Regions from separate parts of the Paenibacillus sp. Mc5Re-14 genome, predicted to be linked through region 3. Evidence: riboswitches for the same ligand, from Rfam matches in the RefSeq annotation. Region 3 holds a riboswitch; each other region holds the start of a gene.
What was found. Region 3 has a riboswitch for thiamine pyrophosphate ahead of thiC (phosphomethylpyrimidine synthase ThiC). Riboswitches for the same ligand answer to the same signal wherever they lie in the genome.
Positions count from the first base shown of each region.

Region 1 (3,134 bases), 2.1 Mb from region 3:
ACTTGTCTTTGGTCCAGGGGCAGCAGGAATCGGTAACGCCGACCAAATACGGGGTGCAATGATCGAGGACGGGCTTCCTGAAGAAGATTCATTCAAGGCATTTTGGGCCTATGATTATCGCGGGCTGTTAACAGACGATATGGAAGATGTACTGGATTATCAGAAACCATATGTGCGTAAAAAGGAAGAAATCAGCTCATGGGCCCGATCGGAAGATGATAAAATACCGTTGCTGGAGGTCATCCGTCAGGTAAAACCCACAATCTTGATTGGAACTTCCGGTGTAGCGGGTGCCTTTTCTGAAGAGATTATCAAGGAAATGGCAAAGCATGTGGAACGACCGATCATTATGCCCATGTCTAATCCTACCAACCTTGCTGAAGCGGTACCCGAAGATTTGATACGATGGACTGATGGCAAAGCATTGATTGCTACCGGAAGTCCCTTTGAGCCCGTCACCTATAACGGTACGAAGTTTGAAATTGGACAGGCGAATAATGCCTTTGTCTTCCCGGGGCTAGGTCTGGGCGCAATTGTGGTCAAGGCCAAAAGAATTACCCCTTCTATGTTTACCGCAGCAGCTGATGCCGTTGCCAACGCCGTAGATTCGAATGAACTTGGCGGTGCACTGCTGCCCCATATCCGAAAATTACGTGATGTTTCGTTCGCGGTTGCGGTTGCGGTAGCGAAGGCTGCAATTCAGGATCAGGTAGCTCAGGCACACATTTCAGATATTGAACAAGCCATTCGGGATGCGATGTGGAAACCGGAATATGTAAGGGTCAAAGCCGTGGAAAGTGTAATCCAGCACCCTCATTAATCCTTGACCGGAATCAAAGCAGTTTGACATAACCTAGGAACGAATGTACAGTATTAGTCAAAAGAATAGGAAAGTCCACTAGGGGAGCCACTATGGCTGAGACAAGAATGAATCTTGGACCCTTTGAACCTGATCTAGTTCGTACTAGCGTAGGAAAGTGGAGCCTTCGTATATAAGGTTTCAAGCGTTTTTTGCGCATTGAACCTATGTTGAAGCCGCTCCAGTTTTCGGGGCGGCTTTTTGGCGTTGTTCCGAGAATTGTATCTTACGGGACTTCTTGTTCTCCATTTTTATTGGAGGTGGGGAAATGAGTTTTTCGCAAGAACTTCGTCGGCAGGCGGATGGCATTTTTCAAGCCATTTATGAGCATCCCTTTGTGAGAGGTATTGCTGAAGGAAATTTAACAAGGGAGCAGCTGATTCACTATGTAAAACAAGACTTTGAATATTTGAACGCCTACATGCGGATTTACGGCATCGCGATCTCCAAAAGCACAAGCCGGGAGGATATGGCTGTATTTAACGAACAGATCTCTTTTATTCTCAACAGCGAGGTTCATCCACATCAAAACTTTTGTGCTATCGCAGGTGTCACCTATGAAGAGATGCAGGGATATGCACTCGCTCCGTCCGCTCATCATTATATCCGCCATATGCTGACAGTCGCACATGAAGGTAGTCTTGGAGAAATCATGGCCGTGCTGCTGCCATGTCCATGGACATATCTTGAGATTGGGCGCAGGCTAATGGATGAGGTAAGACCGGACGAGTCTCATCCATTCTATGAATGGATTTGTTTCTATGGAAACCAGATTGAAGATGTAACATCCAAATATCGCGAGCGTGTGGATGCTTGGGCGAATGTCGCCACGGCTGCCGAGCAAGCTCGGATGATTGAGCATTTTATGCTAAGCTGCCAGCTGGAATATATGTTCTGGGATATGGCTTATAAGCAGGAACAATGGCCCGTCCAGATGCGCGCTACGGTCTTGGAATAATCAGTAGAGATGAGAGAGGGTAAACATGATGAGTATATGGGAACAAAGTTATTCGGATCTCCTGACAAAGGTACAAAATAGCAACCCCCTCGTTCATAATATAACCAATGTGGTGGTCACCAACTTTACAGCCAACGGCCTGTATGCGCTGGGCGCTTCCCCGGTGATGGCTTATGCACCCGAGGAAGTAGCAGATATGGCAAAAATAGCGGGCGCCGTCGTGTTAAATATCGGTACGCTGAACCGCGAGCTGGTAGATGCCATGATCATTGCTGGACAATCAGCGAATGCTCATGGTGTTCCAGTTCTGCTGGATCCGGTTGGTGCGGGAGCGACGAGCTTTAGAACCGAGTCAGCACTGCGGATCCTAAAAGAAGTAAAAATCTCACTAGTGCGAGGCAATGCAGCCGAAGTCGCCCATCTAATCGGAGAAGTCCGAGAGATTAAAGGGGTAGATGCAGGCAACAGTGCTGACAGCAGTAATGTCGATCTGGCAGTTCGGGCTGCACAAACGCTCCATACCATGGTTGTCATCACTGGAAAAGAGGACGTCATCACCGATGGGGTCGAAGTACGATTGATTAGTGGCGGAGACGCGCTGCTTACGAAGGTAACCGGAACAGGCTGCCTGCTGACCTCTGTGTTGGGTGCGTTTGCAGCAATTGAACCCAACCTGCTGCTCGCAGGTACAGCAGGTTTGGCATTTTACGGTGCAGCAGCTTCCCGAGCCGCAGCACATACCGCAAAACTGGGGCCAGGCAGCTTCCAGATTGCCTTTCTCGACGAGCTTGCCAAACTACATACTGGTTCGCTGGAGGGGCATGTCACGATCCGTGAAGCTGGAACAACTACAACAGGTGGTGCGCGATGAGAGACGTGCATGTACCGAGAGCGCTGACGATTGCCGGTTCAGACAGCGGCGGCGGAGCTGGAATTCAAGCCGATCTCAAAACCTTCCAGGAGCTTGGCGTATACGGCATGTCGGCTATTACAGCCATTACGGTACAAAATACCTTGGGAGTTCACGGTGTATATCCGTTGCCACAGGAAGCAACAGCGCAGCAAATCGAAGCTGTAGGATCAGATCTTGGAGTCGATGCCCTGAAGACTGGCATGCTGTTTGACGCGGGCATCATCCGCCTTGTGGCCGAGCAGATTCGAAAGTTCGGCTGGGAAAAGGTTGTCGTCGATCCTGTAATGATTGCCAAAGGGGGCGCAAAGCTGTTGCAACCGGAAGCGGTGCAGGCTTTGAACGACGACCTGCTCCCCTTGGCCTTGGTCGTCACACCAAATATCCCGGAAGCGGAAGCCTTAACC
Region 1 is NZ_CVPD01000001.1:3,769,404-3,772,537, reverse strand. Features, by position in the region: gene BN1546_RS17180 (NAD-dependent malic enzyme) at 1-820, shown strand, start outside; TPP riboswitch at 891-993, shown strand; gene tenA (thiaminase II) at 1,128-1,817, shown strand; gene thiM (hydroxyethylthiazole kinase) at 1,843-2,688, shown strand; gene thiD (bifunctional hydroxymethylpyrimidine kinase/phosphomethylpyrimidine kinase) at 2,685-3,134, shown strand, end outside.
Region 1: linked by a shared signal. The riboswitch ahead of tenA (thiaminase II) and the one ahead of thiC (phosphomethylpyrimidine synthase ThiC) in region 3 are both predicted to bind thiamine pyrophosphate.

Region 2 (3,134 bases), 190 kb from region 3:
CGTTTTTTGACCAATCTCATATTTGGCATATGGAGCACAACCGGGAGCTGGCAGGACTGTCCTCTATATTTATGGAGACAGAGTATCGTGTCATCACGGATGAAACAAGCGAGGAAGAGGTCATTCGCTGGTGGAATGAGATGACAGAGGATGGTCATGAGGGCATTGTGATCAAGCCGGAACGCTTTTTGATGAAAAATCGGGACAAGATGATTCAGCCTGCAATCAAGGTGAGAGGCCGGAAGTACTTGCACATCATTTACGGTATGGATTATCTTGCCCCTGAGAATTTAAAACGTCTGAAGCAGCGTCGAACGAACAAAAAGGAGCGTCATGCCCTGATGGAAGGAGCGCTTGGCATGGAGGGCGTGGAACGTTTTGTCCGCAAAGATACGGTGGAGCGTATTCATGAATGCGTCCTTGCCGCGTTATCTCTGGAATCGGAGCCGATTGATCCGAGATTGTAGTTTGCGAAGGAGGGATTGAGATGGATAGGAGTACACCGTTGATTGATATTGGTGTGAACTTAATGCACCGTTCGTTTCATGCAGATCGGGAACAGGTGGTCGAGAGAGCAGCGGCTGTAGGGATTACACCGTTGATTATTACTGGAACCAGTGTTCGCAGTAGTCGAGAGGCTGCTCAGTATGCAGCGCGTTATCCTGGTCAGCTGTATGCTACAGCTGGCGTGCATCCCCATGATGCCAAAAATTGCAGCACAGATACGATTCAACAGCTCCGCCAACTCGCGATTCAGCCGCAGGTCGTATCCATAGGAGAATGCGGGTTGGACTATAACCGTGATTTTTCTCCGCGTGATGTACAGCGCCGATGGTTTGGAGAGCAGATTCAACTGGCGGGTGAGCTACATATGCCTTTATTTCTGCATGAACGAGATGCGCATGAGGATTTTGTCGCTATGTTACGAGAGCATCAAGAGCTTGTAGATAAAGCGGTGGTGCATTGTTTTACTGGCACTGCTCAGGAATTGCATACGTATGTGGAAATGGGACTGTATATCGGTATCACAGGCTGGATCTGTGATGAGCGGCGCGGCAAGCATCTGCGTGAGTTGGTGAGGGATATTCCGCTCGACCGGTTGATGATTGAAACGGATGCTCCGTTTCTGACCCCGCGTAATCTGCCTGTGAAGCCCAAAGAAGGGCGTAATGAGCCGATGTATCTCGCTCACATCGCCGCTACGATTGCTGAGTGCACAGGCCGCAGCATGATGGAGATCGAAATCGCGACGACGGAAACAGGCAAACGTTTCTTCGGATTATAGGATTGTCAAAGCCATAGATGTGGTATATATTATAGTGAATTAAAAAGCATTGTCGGGAGCTTGAGATAGTCAGGCTGAGAGGGTGGCCCTTGCCGCCGACCGTGAAATCTGATCTGGGTAATGCCAGCGTAGAGAAACCTAGAACACTATACAAGAAACAGGATTACCGCCTATTGGTGGCGACTAGTCGATGGATTCGTTTCATATCATATATCAAGTTAACGAGCTGCGGGTCTGTAAAAAGTTGCAGACGGACAAACGTGTCTTGTTTTGTACCTGACTTTGGCTCGGTTTCAGTGCAGTAGACTACTGTGCTATATGAGATATGTCGACAACTGATAATGTATGGTGATCATTTTATGACTGCGCATAAAGCTTGCCTGGAGATTCAGCTCCGGACAGGCTTTTTTTTATGGCCAGAAGGCCTATTTTAACGAAAAAGGGGAGCGTATCAACAATGAACACGAATGTAAGAGCGTCGAAAGGGCTGAAGCTGACTGATATTTTGGTCACGATTGTAATCTCCGTGGTGTTCGGGCTGGTCTACAAAATATGGGGACCTGCCTATGATTTAATGAAACCATTCGGTCTACACGCTGAGCAACTGATGTATGGCATGTGGTTTATGGCTGGCACGTTCGCTTATCTTATCATTCGCAAGCCGGGAGTTGCGATTTTGGCAGAAGTGGCCGCGGCAACAGTCAGTGCTTTTTTGGGAAGCGAATGGGGCATGTCCACCTTGTACTATGGTCTGCTGCAAGGCTTGGGAGCGGAGCTGTTCTTTGCGGCTTTTCTGTATCGGAACGCAAACCTGTGGGTCGTATCATTAGCTGCGGCAGGGGCGGCTGTCACTTCTTTGATTTTAGACTTCAGCTATGGGTATATTGATCAGCTATCGACCTGGAACTATGTTTTGTATATTGGATTTCGGATGATTGGCAGTATTGTGATTGCTGGGGTATTCGCTTTCTATCTGGCTAAGGCGCTGGAGGTAACCGGAGTTACGCGAAGTTTGAGACCGGCAACGGAACAAGATTATAAGGGGCTGGATTGATGAGCGCGGCCAACGAAGATGTGGTGGCTTCGATCACCCGTCTTCGTTTGAAATTTCCCGGTGAGCAAGAGCTGCTTTTCCACAATATGTCCTTATCTGTCCGCAAAGGGGAAAAGCTACTGCTGCTGGGTCCAAGCGGATGCGGCAAATCAACGCTGCTTCAGGTGCTGAGCGGACTGATTCCACGCACGATAGAAGTGCCTATGAAATACGATGCTGCTGTGATCCCGAGTCTCTCTGGTATTGTATTTCAAGATCCTGACACGCAGTTTTGTATGTCGTATGTAGACGAGGAATTGGCTTTTGTGTTGGAGAATAAACAGGTTCCAAGGGAGCAGATGCCATCCCGTATTCGCGAGCTGCTAATGCAGGTTGGTCTATCGACGGATGATATACACTTGCCCATTGCCAGCATGTCACAGGGAATGAAACAGCGGCTGGCGATTGCCTCTGTGCTGGCTATGGAGCCGGAAGTGCTTTTTCTGGATGAGCCGACAGCTTTGTTGGACGAGGAGGGCACGACACAGGTGTGGGATACCATTCGCAACATTTCGGCAGACCAGACGCTGGTGATCGTAGAGCATAAAATCAATGAAATTGTCCAGGATGTGGATCGAATTGTGGTGCTTTCTGATCAAGGAGAAATGATTGCGGACGGAAGGGCGGAAGAAGTATTTCATGTGCATCGGCAGGCATTATCCGAGTATGGCGTGTGGTATCCGGGGATATGGGATGAATCGTCTTCGCCGCGTTGGAGAGAGTCTGTGACGCAGCAGAAAGATGGAGGGCATGCGG
Region 2 is NZ_CVPD01000001.1:1,461,725-1,464,858, reverse strand. Features, by position in the region: gene BN1546_RS06655 (polynucleotide kinase-phosphatase) at 1-467, shown strand, start outside; gene BN1546_RS06650 (TatD family hydrolase) at 488-1,285, shown strand; TPP riboswitch at 1,328-1,437, shown strand; gene BN1546_RS06645 (ECF transporter S component) at 1,743-2,339, shown strand; gene BN1546_RS06640 (ABC transporter ATP-binding protein) at 2,339-3,134, shown strand, end outside.
Region 2: linked by a shared signal. The riboswitch ahead of BN1546_RS06645 (ECF transporter S component) and the one ahead of thiC (phosphomethylpyrimidine synthase ThiC) in region 3 are both predicted to bind thiamine pyrophosphate.

Region 3 (3,134 bases):
AAAAAATACGACCGACAGCAGCAGAGCAATCACAACGTGCTTGAACCGCAGCATACGGGGATTAAAGAGTGGGGTGGACGGCTCCTGAACAGCGGTCTGTAGCTGAGCGTTGCGCTGGGATGTCGAAATCATGTAAGAGCCTCCTTATATAGAATTGATCTTCGAATCATAAAATTTAGGTATAATTCCACTTGAAAATAGTAGGGTATGTCCGTATAGATACCTATTATCGTATGATGGGTATTATCCAAAGTCAACGTCTGAACCGGAAAAGTAAAAATGATGCAAAGAATTGTCGATGTTTGTTCTTGTTCTGTAATATGGTTGTCACAAAAACATCGGTTTACAGTAGCCGCGACTATTCTATATAATTTATGTAACCATGTTTCATAGTGTGAAACGAATATGGATACAAGAGGAGCGGTTCACGATGGAAGACCGTAAATTAACCGTCCGCGCTGTAGAGCGTGCACTTGATATACTGCTGTGTTTTACCGCAGAATCTGATCTTGGTCTAACGGAGATTGCCTCCCAAATTGGTCTACATAAAAGCACTGTTCATCGTCTTTTGACTACGCTAGAGGATCGGGGATTTGTCGTTCGGAATGCCGAAACGGAAAAATATCGGCTTGGTTTTCGCATATGGGAGCTGTCGACGCATCTGTCCCAAAGCGATGAGCCGGCGGTGTTGTTACAGCCTGCAATGGAAGGACTGCGTGATCGCTTAGGGGAGACGGTCAGCTTGTACCTGCGGGATGGAAGCATGCGTATTCGCATACAAGCCGTGCAGAGCAATCAGGCGATCCGCAGGGTTGCTCCCGTGGGAGCGCGTATGCCGCTGGCTGTGGGAGCCTCCAGCAAGGTGCTGGCGGCCTTTATGCCGCCACAGGAGCTGGAGGTACTGCTAAGCAGTGAAGAATGGCCTCCCTCAGTAGATACTGAGGTATATAAAGCCCAGCTGCAGGACATTCGCGAGAAGGGGTATGCGACTAGCTATGAAGAACGTGAGCCAGGAGCTGCGGCTGTGGCCGCGCCTATTGTGAACCGAAAGGGGCAGGTCGCGGCGGCTTTATCTGTATCCGGCCCGGTCAGTCGACTTGCGCCTGAGACGCTGCATGATTTTGCTCCGGTTTTGATCGAAGCAGCTAAGGAAATGGGGCTTATGCTCCCGTAACAGTAATCAATACAAAAGGAAATCATACAAGGGTTGCCAAAGCTATAAATTTAAAGTAGTCTGATAGAGATGGCGGATGTCTGTTATAGCCGCCAATTCATGTGAATAGAAAGTATCACAGTTACTGGGGGAGCCTGTAATGCAGGCTGAGATGGAATCGGGCAAGATTCCGGACCCTTTGCACCTGATCTGGATCATACCAGCGTAGGGAAGTAATCGGCCATTGAAATGTATACGCAGCTGCTGTCTGCGGTGACGCATAGGGTTTTATTCCATGTGCGTGCTGTCTGGATAGCTGCCTCGTTTGATTAGCCGGTTCCCTAGGGAACCGGCTTTTTTGCATAGATCAGCGCCACCCTCGGAATGGTTCCGGATCGGTGTGTCATTTCAACGATACGGGAGGAATGGATCATGAAATCGATGGAAACCGAAGGAACAAAAGAAACAGGAATGAAATCAACAGCAGTAGAGAAGACAAGTGCGGAGCAATCCAGTAGGGTTAATTCTTTCCCGGGGAGCCGCAAGGTGTATATTCAAGGTTCTCGGCCGGACATTGCCGTGCCAGAGCGTGAAATCGCGCTGCATCCCACACATACGCCGCAGGGGATAGAGTATCATGAGCCACTGCGTGTGTACGATACCAGCGGTCCGATGACAGATGAAGCCTATCAGGTAGATATTCGTCAGGGCTTGCCACCATTACGGCGAGCTTGGGCACTGGAACGGGGGGATGTGGAGGCTTACGCGGGCCGCGCCGTCAAGCCGGAGGATAATGGACTGAAACCCGGCTCCAAACGGGAAACAGTGGAATTTCCCGGCGTGACTAACCGTCCGCTTCGGGCTTCACAAGGGCGCACTGTGACGCAAATGCATTATGCGCGGCAAGGGATCATTACGCCTGAAATGGAATTTGCGGCGATCCGTGAAGGAGTGGAGCCCGAGTTTGTGCGGCAGGAGTTGGCGGCTGGACGAGCCATTTTACCTTCAAATATCAATCACCCGGAAAGCGAGCCCATGGTCATAGGGCGCCATTTTCACGTGAAGATCAATGCAAACATTGGAAATTCCGCGGTTACGTCCTCCATCGAGGAGGAAGTGGAGAAGATGACCTGGGCGGTACGCTGGGGCTCAGACACCGTCATGGACCTGTCCACAGGTCGTAATATCCACACAACGCGTGAATGGATTATTAGGAATTCACCCGTACCGATTGGGACGGTGCCGCTATATCAGGCACTGGAAAAGGTGAACGGCGAAGCAGAGAAGCTGACGTGGGAGCTGTATCGAGACACACTGATTGAGCAGGCGGAGCAAGGAGTGGACTATTTTACAATTCATGCGGGAGTATTGCTGCGATATATACCGATGACGGCGAATAGAATGACGGGAATTGTATCCCGGGGCGGGTCGATTATGGCAGCTTGGTGCCTTGCGCACCATCAGGAGAACTTTTTGTATACGCATTTTGAAGAAATCTGTGAAATTATGAAAACCTACGATGTGGCCTTTTCTCTCGGGGATGGTCTGCGTCCGGGTAGTATCTATGATGCGAATGATGAAGCACAATTTGCAGAGCTGAAGACGTTGGGCGAGCTAACGCAAATCGCATGGAAGCATGATGTCCAGGTCATGATTGAAGGGCCGGGACATGTCCCTATGCACAAAATCAAGGAGAATGTGGATTTACAAATGGAAATTTGTAAGGAGGCTCCCTTTTATACTTTAGGACCGCTGACGACGGATATCGCACCAGGATATGATCATATTACCTCAGCTATCGGGGCGGCCATGATCGGTTGGTTCGGGACGTCCATGCTGTGCTATGTTACGCCGAAGGAGCACTTGGGTCTGCCGAACAAGGATGATGTCCGCGAGGGAGTTATTACCTACAAAATTGCCGCACATGCTGCCGATCTGGCGAAGGGCCATCCACGTGCACAGCAGCGGGACGATGCTTTGT
Region 3 is NZ_CVPD01000001.1:1,654,817-1,657,950, reverse strand. Features, by position in the region: gene BN1546_RS07510 (alpha/beta hydrolase) at 1-132, opposite strand, end outside; gene BN1546_RS07505 (IclR family transcriptional regulator) at 431-1,174, shown strand; TPP riboswitch at 1,291-1,402, shown strand; gene thiC (phosphomethylpyrimidine synthase ThiC) at 1,625-3,134, shown strand, end outside.

Region 4 (3,134 bases), 3.5 Mb from region 3:
TTGAAGGATTATCCTTATGCTTTTATCCTAATTTCACATGATACTGAATTTATGAACCAAGTCGTTAATGTAATCTACCATCTTGAATTTGCTAAGATGACCCGTTATTCAGCTAACTATGAAAAGTTTCTTGAAATGGCGGATCTGAACAAAGCCCAGCATATTGATGCATATGAGAAGCAGCAGGAATATATTAAGAAACAGGAAGATTTTATTCAGCGCAATAAAGCGCGCGCATCTACATCAGGTCGTGCAAAAAGCCGTGAAAAGCAGCTTGATCGAATCGAACGTATTGATAAGCCTGAAGAAGCCGCAAAGCCAACCTTTCAGTTCAAAGAAGCCCGTGCAAGCGGGAAAACAGTTTTTGAGGGTATTGACTTTGAAATTGGCTATACTCATGCCCTTTTGCCTAAAATGTCCATGACGATCGAACGTGGCGAAAAGATCGCAATTGTTGGCTGCAATGGTGTTGGTAAGTCTACGTTACTCAAAACCATTCTTGGGAAAATACCTCCGATCAGCGGAAAAACCTATCAAGGAGATTTCTTGCAGCCCGCTTATTTTGAGCAGGAAGTAAAGGCAGAGAAAATTACACCGATTGACGATGTATGGAATGAATTTCCACATTTGAATCAGCATGAAGTACGAGCGCATTTGGCGCGCTGTGGTTTGAAGAATGAGCATATCACCCGGCCTTTGTCTGCGCTTAGTGGTGGAGAACAGGCTAAAGTCCGCCTTTGTAAACTGTTAATGCGTGAGAGCAACTGGGTACTGTTTGATGAGCCTACCAACCACTTGGATGTCAAAGCAAAGGATGAACTCAAACGCGCTTTGAAGGAATACAAAGGGACCGTATTGCTTGTATCCCACGAACCGGACTTTTACGAGGATTGGGTAACCAAAACGTGGAATGTAGAAGAGTGGTCTAGTAAAGTTAACTAAAATCCAGTTCTGACAGATTTCACACAAGGTGGGGTTTGCAGAATTAGGAAAATATGCTAAGCTATCTTTAGCTGATACAATAAAATAGTCACACTAGGGGAGCCGCCCATGCGGCTGAGACGAAATAAATGGATTTCGGACCCTTTGTACCTGATCTGGGTTATGCCAGCGTAGGGAAGTGAGTACTGTACAAACAAAGTGGTAGCTCTTTACTTTTGTTTGCGCAGGGAACGATATACGTTTACGGATATAATAGTCCGTTTGATTTTGAACGTTTGTCAAGCCACTTCCTTTGGGAAGTGGCTTTTTGCGTTTCGTTCATCTTCATTTGTTCGAGTTTCCGTAGACGGATTTACATATAATCTCCTTTCATTATTGCTGGTATATGTGGCTGGCTCCGATATTACCCAATATGGAGCTAAAACAATATAGATTCAGCTAATACGATTTTTTTGATAACACAAGTTCATATTCTTTAGTCCAAGTGAGGTGAAAATGAGATCGAATTACACGTAATTACGATGGAAAGTGTCTCCTGTGTGAATGTACCCCAAGTGGCTGCCGCTATTTGTCCTTATATTCATTATGTACACGCACGTTCGAAACAGAAGGGTGCCTCTGCTTTGCTTTCTTTGACTCGTAGCATGATCAAGCAGGAAGTTCCTTTGCGGCAAATTGTAGTAAATGACCGCGTGGACGTAGCTTTACTTACCTCGGCAGGAGCTGTCCAGCTTCCAGCTAATGGGTTATCTGTGGTGGATGCGAAAAGTCTACTTTCAGAGGGTACACGCTGTGGAGTGTCTGTACATTCCTTGGAGGAGGTGCAGACCGCCGAGCAGGCTGGAGCAGACTATGTACTATTTGGTCATGTATATGAGACCCATTGTAAAGCCGGTCTTGTACCGCGAGGTATAGCACAGCTTGAACGCATTTGCAGATTGTCGGACATTCCGGTGATAGCGCTGGGAGGCATACAACCCCATCATGTTCCAGAGCTTTATCATGCTGGAGCAAGCGGAATTGCGGTGATGTCTGGTATATGGGAAGCAAAGTCACCCGTTGCAGCAGCGATGGAATATAGGCGAATGGTAGATCTTGTAGTTCACGACCTGTAGCAAGAAAACGAGACGAAGGGAAAGCAGAATGTTTACTGGAGAGGAGACACGGAACATATGTCAAAGACACATACAGAGAAAAAAGCGATAGGACACGCTGAATGCTTGGTCATAGGCGGAGGTGTGATCGGCAGTTCCATTGCTTATCATGTGGCTAAGGAGGGACGCAGTACGATCATGCTGGAACGATGGATCCCTGGTGAGGGAGCATCAGGAGCAGCGGTGGGAATGCTGGCAGCGGAAAGTGAAGAGTTTGCAGACCTTGAGCTGGCACGATTTGCCCGTACAAGTCGAGATGCATTCCCTGACCTTGTCTGTGATTTGGAACGTTTATCGGGTATTTCAGTGGACTTTCGTACAGGAGGATTTGTGACCCCATTTCGTTCGGAAGCAGAGGGCCAAAAACGCTGGAATGCTGCGAATATGCGAGAGGATGATCGTCCCATTTGGTGGGATGCCAAGGAGTTGGCCCGACGGATTCCGGGCTTGGCAGATCAAGTAATTGGGGCTATCTACCGATCAAAGGAGACACAAGTGTCTCCTGTCCAGCTTTGCCGTGCTTATGCAGGGGCAGCTGCGGTGCTGGGAGCAACAATATGGTCTGGAACTCAAGCTGAGGAACTGGTCATACAGGATGGTCGAGTTTGCGGTGTGCGAACGGATAGTGGATTTTTTTCCTGTGATCAGGTCGTGATTGCCGCAGGCTTGGACAGCTTGAACTTGCTAGAACAAATTGGGTTTGATTATCCACTATACCCGGTCAAGGGCGAAGCGGTAGCAGTCTCCTTGAAGGATCATCCGTTAGATTATACCATTTATGCTGACGATATTTACCTCGTGCCTAAACAGAATAACGAGCTTTGGATTGGTGCCACGAGTCTTCCGCATCAATATGACAAAGAGGTGACCGTAGGAGGCTTAAAGGGGTTGTTAGCACGTGCATCTGCCTGGTTACCGCGTGTACAGGAAGCTTCTTTTGTACGTGCATGGGCAGGCTTGCGTCCGCAGGCAGCTGCGGGGAGTCCTTTCATTGGCCCTGTTCCTGGAGTAGAGGGCGTCTATGCTGCAGTCGGGCAT
Region 4 is NZ_CVPD01000001.1:5,163,432-5,166,565, forward strand. Features, by position in the region: gene BN1546_RS23535 (ABC-F family ATP-binding cassette domain-containing protein) at 1-942, shown strand, start outside; TPP riboswitch at 1,028-1,136, shown strand; gene BN1546_RS23540 (thiamine phosphate synthase) at 1,464-2,057, shown strand; gene thiO (glycine oxidase ThiO) at 2,115-3,134, shown strand, end outside.
Region 4: linked by a shared signal. The riboswitch ahead of BN1546_RS23540 (thiamine phosphate synthase) and the one ahead of thiC (phosphomethylpyrimidine synthase ThiC) in region 3 are both predicted to bind thiamine pyrophosphate.